Linked DNA regions of Verminephrobacter eiseniae EF01-2. The protein of the gene in region 1 interacts with the protein of each later gene in a pairwise test. Links are inferred from orthologs where the notes say so. Each region holds a gene or a part of one and is shown in the gene's direction. Other genes may lie near its edges.

Region 1 (5,544 bases):
GGCAATGATTTCGTGGTGCTCGACGAGACCCGGCAGCGCCTGGGGCTGAGCGCAGCCCAGTACCGCTTTTTGGCGGACCGCCACTTTGGCGTCGGGGCCGACCAGATTCTCGGCGTGCGGCCGGCGCCGGCCGCAGACATCGACTTCGAGTACATCATCCACAACGCCGATGGCAGCGAGGTGGCGCAGTGCGGCAATGGCGCGCGCTGCCTGGCGCGCTTTGTGCGCGACAAGGGCCTGTCGGACAAGGAACGACTGCGCGTGCAAACCCGTGGCGGCGTCATCACCCTGCGGCTCAACCCCGATGGCCGCGTCAGTGTCGACATGGGGCGCGCGCAGTTCGAGCCCGCCAGCCTGCCCTTCGATGCCTCGGGTCTACAGCCCCTGGCCCAGGGTTTGGCGCAAAAATGGCCTTTGGCGCTAGTGCCGCGTCATCGGTCAGATGTCGTAGGCTGCGCGCAGCCATCGGAGCGCAGCGCAAGGCGCATCGCGCAGCCCATACCGAGCGTATTGGCAAGTGATGCAACGCCGCGATGCGGTTCGATGGCCAGCGCAGACCGGCAGATGATCGGTGACGCGACACCAGAGACACCGGCGCATGGCACCACGGCCACTGTTTGGCTGGTCATCGTTTCCATGGGCAACCCGCATGCGGTGCAGTTGGTGGACGATGTGGAGCGCGCCCCGGTGCCCGAAATCGGCCCGCTGATCGCCAACCATGCGCGCTTTGCGCAGCGCGTGAACGCGGGCTTCATGCAGGTCGTCGACCGGGGCCATGTGCGGCTGCGGGTGTTCGAGCGCGGCGCCGGCGAGACCCTGGCCTGCGGCTCGGGCGCCTGCGCAGCCGTGTCGGCCGGCATCCGCCTGGGGCTGCTGGACTCCGAGGTGCAGGTCGCCATGCGCGGCGGGCTGGTCAGCGTTGCCTGGAGTGGCGCCGCCACCGACTCCGTTGTCATGACCGGCCCTGCCACCACGGTGTTTGAAGGCCAGATCGAACTTCCCTCCTGCCCATGACCGCTCCTACCCTCCCGCCGATCGTTGCCCCGATCACCGAAGACGATATCGCCCAGTTTCTGCTCCGCACGCCGGGCTTCTTCGAGCGCCATGCCCAGGTGCTGGCCAGCGTGCAGATCGCCAACCCGCATGGCGCGCGCGCCGTGAGCCTGCAAGAGCGCCAGGCCGAGATGCTGCGCGAGAAGATCAAGGGCCTGGAGCAGCGCATCATGGAGATGGTGCGCAACAGCACCGACAACGCGACCATCGCGCACAAGTTGCACCAGTGGAGCGCGGCGCTGCTGCAGATCGAGGACCGGGGCGGGCTGCCGCAGGCCGTCGTCGATGGTCTGCGCACCCTGTTCGACATACCACAGGCCGCGCTGCGCCTGTGGGGCCTGGAAGGATTGGAGGGCCTGGATGGCATGGGGGAACCCGGCATCGATGCCCGCTTCAGCCAGGGCGCCAGCGACGACGCCCGCGCATTGGCCTCATCGCTCACGATGCCGTTTTGCGGCCCCAACCTGGGCTTCGAGCCCGCGCTCTGGCTGGCGCAGCAGGCGGGCGATCCGGCCGCGTCGCTGGCCCTGTTGCCGCTGCGCGAAGGCGCGGTCGACAGCGCCAGCCCCGCTTTTGGCCTGCTGGTGCTGGGCTCGCCAGACCCGCAGCGCTTCGACGCCGCCATGGGCACCGACTTCCTCGCGCGCATTGCAGAGTTGGCCAGTGCAGCGCTGCTGCGTCTGCGCTGACCGCGCACCAGTCGCCCGGCACAGCCCTGCGGCACCCAGACCATGGCCGACGCACCCGCATCACCGCCATCACCACCACCGTCGGCGCCACCTGCGCCCGACCCGCAGGTGCAGCGCTATCTGGAGCATCTGCGCGTGGAAAAGCGCCTGGCGGCACGCAGCCTCACGCTGTACCGGCTGGACCTGGAAAAGCTGGCGCGGTTTGCTGCGGGCCTGAGTCTGCCGCTGCTGCAACTGACGGACGCGCATATCCGGCGCTTCGTGGCGCAGATGCACAGCGCCGGGCGCAGCGGGCGGGGCATTGCGCTGATCCTGTCGGGCTGGCGCGGGTTCTTCATCTGGGCCGGGCGGCAGGGACTGATCGGGCGCAACCCGGTGCTGGGCATACGCGCGCCCAAGTCTCCCAAGCCCCTGCCCAAGGCGCTGGGCGTGGACCAGGCCATGCGCCTGGCCGATTTCGACGGCGCTGCCGGCGCCGCTACCGAGGCCGACATCTGGCTACAGATACGCGACGCGGCGATGGCCGAACTGCTCTACGGCAGCGGTCTGCGCGCGGGCGAACTGGCCGGGCTCGATGCCGTGCCCAACGCCGACACCGAGCGCCAGGGGCGCGGCTGGGTCGACCTGCAGGCCGGCGAAGTCCATGTCCTTGGCAAAGGCAGCAAGCGCCGCAGCGTGCCGATGGGCCGCGCGGCCAGCGCCGCCTTGCGCGCCTGGCTGGCGCTGCGCGCCAAACCGTTCGGCGCGGCCGGCGCGGCCCGGCTCGACGCGGCGCTGTTCGTCGGCCGGCGCGGCGCGCGGCTGACGACCCTGTCGATCTGGCGGCGCCTGCGCCAGCGCAGCCAGCGGGCCGGGCTGCCCAGCCCGGTGCACCCGCATATGCTGCGCCACTCGTTTGCCAGCCATCTGCTGCAAAGCAGCGGCGACCTGCGTGCCGTGCAAGAGTTGCTGGGCCACGCCAGCATCACCAGCACGCAGGTCTACACGCGGCTGGACTTCCAGCACCTGGCCCGGGTCTATGACGCGACCCATCCACGGGCGCACAAAATGCCGTCGCCCGATCAAGGCCCGGCACCCACGCGGCCAGCGCATGCCGCCGAAAAGCGCCCCAGCCCGTCCGGGCCAGGATCACGCAGCACCGGCCCCGCTAAACTCCCCGACGCCGTTGGCAAACCATGAGGCCTCCCATGTCCCTGATCCCCGTCACCATCCTTACCGGCTTTCTTGGCTCCGGCAAAACGACCTTGCTCAAGCGCCTGCTGAGCGAAGCCCATGGCCAGAAGATCGCCGTGATCGAGAACGAATTCGGCGCCGAAAACATCGACACCGACATCCTCGTGACCGAGTCCAAAGAGCAGATCGTGCAGATGAACAATGGCTGCATCTGCTGCACCATCCGCGAAGACCTGCGCGCAACGCTGCAACTGCTGGCCAGCAAAAAGCGCCAGGGCCTGCTGGACTTCGAGCGCATCGTGATCGAGACCACCGGCCTGGCGGACCCCGGCCCGGTGGCGCAGACCTTCTTCATGGATGACGAGGTCGCCCAGAGTTGCCTGATCGACGCCATCATCACGCTGGTGGACGCCAAGCATGCCACCGGGCAACTGAACGACCGCCAGGAGGCCAGGCGCCAAGTGGGCTTTGCCGACCAGATCTTCCTGTCCAAGACCGATCTCGTGAGCGCCGAGGAAACCCGGGCGCTGATTCAGCGCCTGAAACACATGAACCCGCGCGCGCCGATACAGGCCGTGCACTTTGGCGCCGTGCCGATCGGGCAGGTGCTCGATCTGCGGGGCTTCAACCTGCATGCCAAGCTCGACATCGATCCGGACTTCCTGAGCGAACAAGACGCGCACGGGCATGGGCACGAGCATGAGCATGAGCACCACGAGCACGCGCATGGCGCGCATTGCGACCACCCCTCGCACCAGCATGGCGGCCCGGGCCACCATCACCACGATGACGATGTCAAGAGCTTCGTCTTCCGCTCGGAGCGCCCGTTCGATCCCGCCCGGCTGGAGGACTTCCTGGGCGCAATGGTCAACGTTTATGGCCCGCGCATGCTGCGCTACAAGGGCGTGCTGCAGATGAAGGGCACGGACCGCAAGGTGATCTTCCAGGGCGTGCACCAACTCATGGGCAGCGATCTGGGCCCGCAATGGGCCGACGGCGAGGCCCGCACCAGCAAGATGGTCTTCATTGGCATCGACCTGCCCCGGGACATCTTCTTGCAGGGGCTGGAACAAAGCCTTGTCTGAAGGGGCCGGCGCTGCGGCAGTCCCGGCGCGACCCGGGGCCTGTGTCGTATGCGCAACGGTTTTGTGGGTATCAGTACAGATCGATACAATCGCGGCCCGGTAAAAGCAGCGCCCCGGTAACCTTTCCCGCAAGCCATGCCATCGGCCCTTGGCCGTGGCGCAGCCGGGGGGGGGGATCGTCCGACCGCTCCTGGTTGTGGTGCAGCCAGGAGATTGACCTTCTGCCCTTGGCTGCACCACAGCCAAGGGGTTGTCCGCCCGCCCTTGGCTGTACCACAGTCGAGGGATTGCCCGTATTGCCAGGAGACCAGCCAAGTGAAAGCCGATACCAGCCCATCCAAAGGGGCCGCCAAGGCAAGCCCTGCGGCGGCGAAAAGCGCCCCGGCGGCTCCCCAAGCCGCTGCGAAGACCCCGGCCAAGGCGGCTGCAACGACACCCAAGGCCAGCGCGGCGGCCCCGGCGGTGCTGCAAGCCGGTTCGCAGGTACCCGTGCGCACGACTCGGCCTTCCGCACGACTGGCCCAATTGACCGTACCATCGATGGCGCAGACAGTGGCCTCGACTGCTGCCAAAGCCAGCTACCGTCACTCCATGCCCACCACCGCGCAAGCACAGCCCACTTACATGGCGATCAAAAAAGACCCCAAGCTGGCGCACCACTGGAAAACCAAGTCTGCCCAAGAGTTGACCGACGCCGAAGTCATGGCCATGCCCGACAGCGAGTACATGAACGACAAGCAGATGGCGTTTTTCCGCATCAAGCTCACGCAGCTCAAGCAGGACATCCACAACAGCGCCGGCGAAACCACCGAGCACCTGCGCGAAGACACCGTGGTCGTGCCCGACCCGGCCGACCGGGCCACGATAGAAGAAGAGCATGCGCTGGAGTTGCGCACCCGCGACCGGGAACGCAAACTGCTCAAGAAGATCGAGCAGTCGATCGCCCGCATCGACGCCGGAAACTACGGCTACTGCGACGAAACCGGCGAACCCATTGGTGTGGCCCGCCTGATCGCGCGCCCCACGGCCACGCTGTCACTGGAAGCACAACAACGCCGCGAGCTCAAGCAAAAGATGTTTGGCGACTGAATCTGACCCAGACCAGATGAACACAGGTTCCGAACCATGAGCAAGGAAGAATCCGCTCCTGCCGGCGGACTGCTATCGAAGGTGGTGCGGTTCGTGCGCCACCCTACGGTCGACTGGGGCGAACTCGACGCGGCGCCGGACGACAAGGAAAGCCCGTACAGCAAGCAGATGCTCAAAGAGATGATCGAGCGCAAGCGCAACAATGACTTCGTGCGGCGCCGCGAGTTCGATCAACTGCGCAAGCTGCGCCAGCGCGAACAGCATGGCCAGCGCATCGAAGACCCTGCGGCGCGGCCTTCGTTCTTTCAGAGCAGCGTGATCGCGCCCGAAGAACGCGCCGAGGAACGCGCCGACGAGCGCGCGGTCACGCTCAAGAAGATCGACGAGATCGAAGCGCAGATGTCGCAGCAGTGGTGGAAGAGCAAGCACGACCCGGAGGACGAGCCGCACTCCCC
Region 2 (3,650 bases), 2.1 Mb from region 1 along the record:
CCGCGCCGATGACGAAGTCGCAGTCCACGCGCGCCAGTTCCTGGCCGATGCGATAGGTCACCGCAGGGCTGGCGCTGGTCAGCCCCTGGGGTTGCACCGCTTGCACGTCGTGGATGACGCTGCCGTTCATGCGCTCGCGTGCCGCGTACAGATCGCGCGTCAGCTCCGTCTGCCCGTACACCAGCACCGAACTGCCGGCGCTGTACTTGTGCAAATCGATCCGGTCGAGCCGCCCCTCATGCGCGATCAGAAAGCCGTGATGAATCTGGCCTTCCTGGTCCATGCGCGTGCCGCATCGGGCCAGGCGCATCAGCGCCGCAAAACCATGCTCGAGCACGCCAGCGCGGATGCGGCCGAGCACATGCTCGCGGCTTTGCCGCTCCAGCACCACGCTGTCAATGCCTTGCAGGTGCAGCAACTGCGCGAGCAGCAGCCCCGAAGGGCCGCCGCCGATGATGCAGACCCGGGTTTTCATGGGCATCTCCCGTGCGTTGATGTCGTGATGATCTGGCGTCTGGTGCTGCCGGCGCGGCGGCAACCTGTGCGCTAGTGTCGCGTCACCGATCAGATGTCGTAGGCTGCGCGCAGCCATCGGAGCGCAGCGCAAGGCGCAGCGCGCAGCCAATACCGAGCGTATTGGCAAGCGATGCAACGCCGCGATGCGCTTCGATGGCCAGCGCAGACCGACAGATGATCGGTGACGCGACACTAGGAGCCGGACGATACGTGGCGCAGGCAGCCGGTTCAATAGCCGGATTCATCCAAAACATGCATATTCCGAACATGGACGGCATTCAGTCATACAGCTTGTTCGGCGAGTCCCGGCATCTGCCCGATGTGCTGCATTGCGAGACGATTGCCGCGCGCTCGGTGCTGCATGGCTGGGAACTGGCGCCACACCGGCATCTGCGGCTGCACCAGTTGCTGCTGATCGAGTCAGGCAGTGGCAGCGCGCAGTTGGACGGCGACCGGCAGGCGCTTTTTGCTGGCGCGCTGATCAACGTGCCCCCCGGCCATGTGCACGCCTTTCGCTTTCAGCCGCACACGCAGGGCTGGGTCACCACGCTGGCCGACGAGTTCATGGACCAGCTTTTCGTGCGCGTGGGCGATGTGCGGCGGGATCTGGCGCGGCCCGCGATCGTGCGGGCCGACCCATGGATCCGCCAGACCATGGGCCAGATCTGGCAGGAATTTTCCGGCCGCTCCAAAGCCCGCGCCCTGGTGCTGCGCGGGCTGAGCGCCTGCTTGCTCGGCTGGACGGCCCGGGCCATGGCGCACAACGCGCCCGCCGAGGTGCCTGTCCATGCGCCCGCGCATATGTCCACGCATATGTCCACGCCCGCGCCCGCCGCCATGCCCGCAAGCACGCCCGCACCGGAGTCGGACCTGTTGCAGCGGCTGCAAGCACTGATAGAGGCGCATTTTGCGCAGCCCTGGCGGGTGGCCGACTACGCCCGCGCGCTGTGTGTTTCGCCGACCCACCTGAGCCGGGTGGCCCGGGCCAGCACCGGCGTGTCTGCGCTGCGTTTGATCGAGGCCCGGCGGATGCGCGAAGCGCGGCGCAACCTGGCCTACACCCACCTGAGCATCGCCACGATTGCCGACACCCTGGGCTATACCGACCCGGCGTACTTCAGCCGCGCCTTCACCCGCGATGCCGGCCTGTCGCCACGCAGTTTCAGGGCGCAGGTCTCGGCACCGGGGCCGGGCCAACCCCCCGGCAAGAGCGCACAGCGCGCTGGTCCCGGGTCTTCGTGACCCCGGGTCTTCGTGACGGTGCCCGGCCCGGTGACTTTCCATCCCGCCCGGCCTCTGCGCAGATGCTTTGGCCCCCATGGGTACTTTGCCCGCCCGAGACCTTCGGCAATCAGCGCGATCACCAGACTGTCGAGGCAAACGCCTTCCGCTTTGGCGCGTGCACCGCGTTGCGCATGAATGCTTTTGCGAACACGGGCAACAAACCTGGTGCCGGGTGGTATGGGCGGCGCGGGCGGCTTGGGCGGCGGGCCTGGGCGACCGGGGCCGTGGCCGCGCAGGCCCAAGCCGGCGCGGCGATCGTGCCTCGGAAATGCGCTTTCATACGGGAGATCTCCAACGTCGTGCGCCTGATCCGGTGCTGATCCGCTGATCCGGTCGTTTGCGTGCGGCGCCCGATGGTACGGACGGCGGCGGGCAACCAGGCAACCCTGGCGCACAGCGCACAGTGCACAGTGCACAGGCCAGGCGCCGCCGTGCCCGGCCAGTTCAGCGCTCGCGCAAACTCTCGCTGGTGTGCTGCATCAGTGGCGACAGGAAATATTCGATCACCCGCCGCTTGCCGGTTTTGATCTCCACCGAAACGGCCATGCCGGGGCTCAGGCGAACGGGCTGGCCGTCCACATCGATGCTGGCCTTTTCCATCCGGACCCGGGTCGAGTAGATCAGACCGCGCCGGTCGTCGTTGATCGCGTCATGCGAGACCGATGCGACCTTGGCGCGGATGGTGCCGTACTTGGTGTACTGGAACGTCTCGATCTTCACTTGGGCATCCTGCTGCGGTTTGACGAAGCCGATGTCCTTGTTCTCCAGAAAGGCTTCGACCTCCAGCGCGTTGTCGCGCGGCACGATCAGCATCACCGGCTGCGCCGGCGTGACCACACCACCGAGCGTGTGCAGCGCCAGTTGTTGCACGGTGCCGTCCACCGGCGAGATCAATTGCATCAGCCGGCCGCGCACATCGGCCCGCAGCAGGTCTTGCTCCAGCGCTGCGGCTTTTTGCTGGCCGTCGGTGATGCTGTCCAGGCTCGCGCGCCGGGCCTCGGCCATCGATGCCTCGCGCTGGCCATGGGCTTCGCGCAGCGCGGCCTCGATCTCTTGCAGGCGGTTGCGCAGATGGGCCAGATCGGCTTCTTGCTCGATATGCGCCTGCTGGCGCTCCAGATAGCCGTGCTTGGAGACGAAGTCCTGATCGAGCAGGTGCCGGAAGTCCTGCTCGCGTTGTTTGGCAATCAGCACCGTCTGCTCCAATTTGTGCACCAACTCCCGAACCCCGCGCAGTTCGGCTTCGCGCTTGGCCGTTTCGGCTTCGATGCGGCTTTGCCTGGCGCTGTATTCGGCCATCTGCCCGGCCAGCAGCAGCCGGGCTTGGGTGCACCGGGCGTCATCGACCCGCGCCGGGCAGTTCAGCCGCAGCGCGCGCCCGCTGTCCAACGCCGCCAGCATGGCCTGGCCGCGCGCCACTTGCAGTCTGGCCGCCGCCAAGTCGCCCTGCACCCGTTCCTGCTCCGCTTGCGCACTGGTGGCATCGAGCTCGATCAACACGTCCCCGGCGTTGACCTGTTGGCCATCGGTGACGTGGATGGCCTTGACGGTGGCGGTCTCGAAAGGCTGGATGGTCTTGGTGCGGTCGTTGGGCACCACCTTGCCCTGCGCCGTGGCCACCACATCGATATGTCCAAAGCTGGCCCACAGCAGCACCAGCGAGGCAAAGCCGATCAGCAGCCACAGCGCGACACGCGGCGCGGGCGAGACCGGCGTCTCCTGCAGCGACAACGCGGCCGGCAAGAACTGCGCCTCATGGGGCAGGCGTTCGACAGGCTGCATCTGATCGCGCTGGCGCCAGGCTGCGCTGAACGCAGCGCCGTAGCGGCGGCACAAATCGGCCAGGGTCT

Evidence for each region.
Region 2: the proteins of VEIS_RS22045 (region 1) and VEIS_RS12545 interact in binary tests that used the Escherichia coli proteins (3 or more experiments, as listed by UniProt). The link is inferred for Verminephrobacter eiseniae EF01-2 from one-to-one orthologs.

Annotation. Positions count from the first base shown.
Region 1 is NC_008786.1:5,040,177-5,045,720, forward strand. The notes cover bases 1,069-3,852. They hold VEIS_RS22045 (tyrosine recombinase XerC), read left to right. Parts: upstream 1,069-1,784; coding sequence 1,785-2,921; downstream 2,922-3,852. Other genes in these bases: VEIS_RS22040 (DUF484 family protein), read left to right, coding at 1,069-1,742; VEIS_RS22050 (CobW family GTP-binding protein), read left to right, coding at 2,930-3,852. Outside these bases: more of VEIS_RS22040, read left to right, coding at 1,011-1,068; more of VEIS_RS22050, read left to right, coding at 3,853-4,000; RNA polymerase-binding protein DksA, read left to right, coding at 4,316-5,089; VEIS_RS22060 (STAS domain-containing protein), read left to right, coding at 5,126-5,544. UniProt on the Escherichia coli protein: Site-specific tyrosine recombinase, which acts by catalyzing the cutting and rejoining of the recombining DNA molecules.
Region 2 is NC_008786.1:2,906,988-2,910,637, forward strand. The notes cover bases 1-2,770. They hold VEIS_RS12545 (helix-turn-helix domain-containing protein), read left to right. Parts: upstream 1-783; coding sequence 784-1,758; downstream 1,759-2,770. Other genes in these bases: pobA (4-hydroxybenzoate 3-monooxygenase), read right to left, coding at 1-475; VEIS_RS12555 (HlyD family type I secretion periplasmic adaptor subunit), read right to left, coding at 2,245-2,770. Outside these bases: more of VEIS_RS12555, read right to left, coding at 2,771-3,650. UniProt on the Escherichia coli protein: Transcription factor that regulates the expression of several genes involved in the transport and metabolism of L-arabinose. Functions both as a positive and a negative regulator.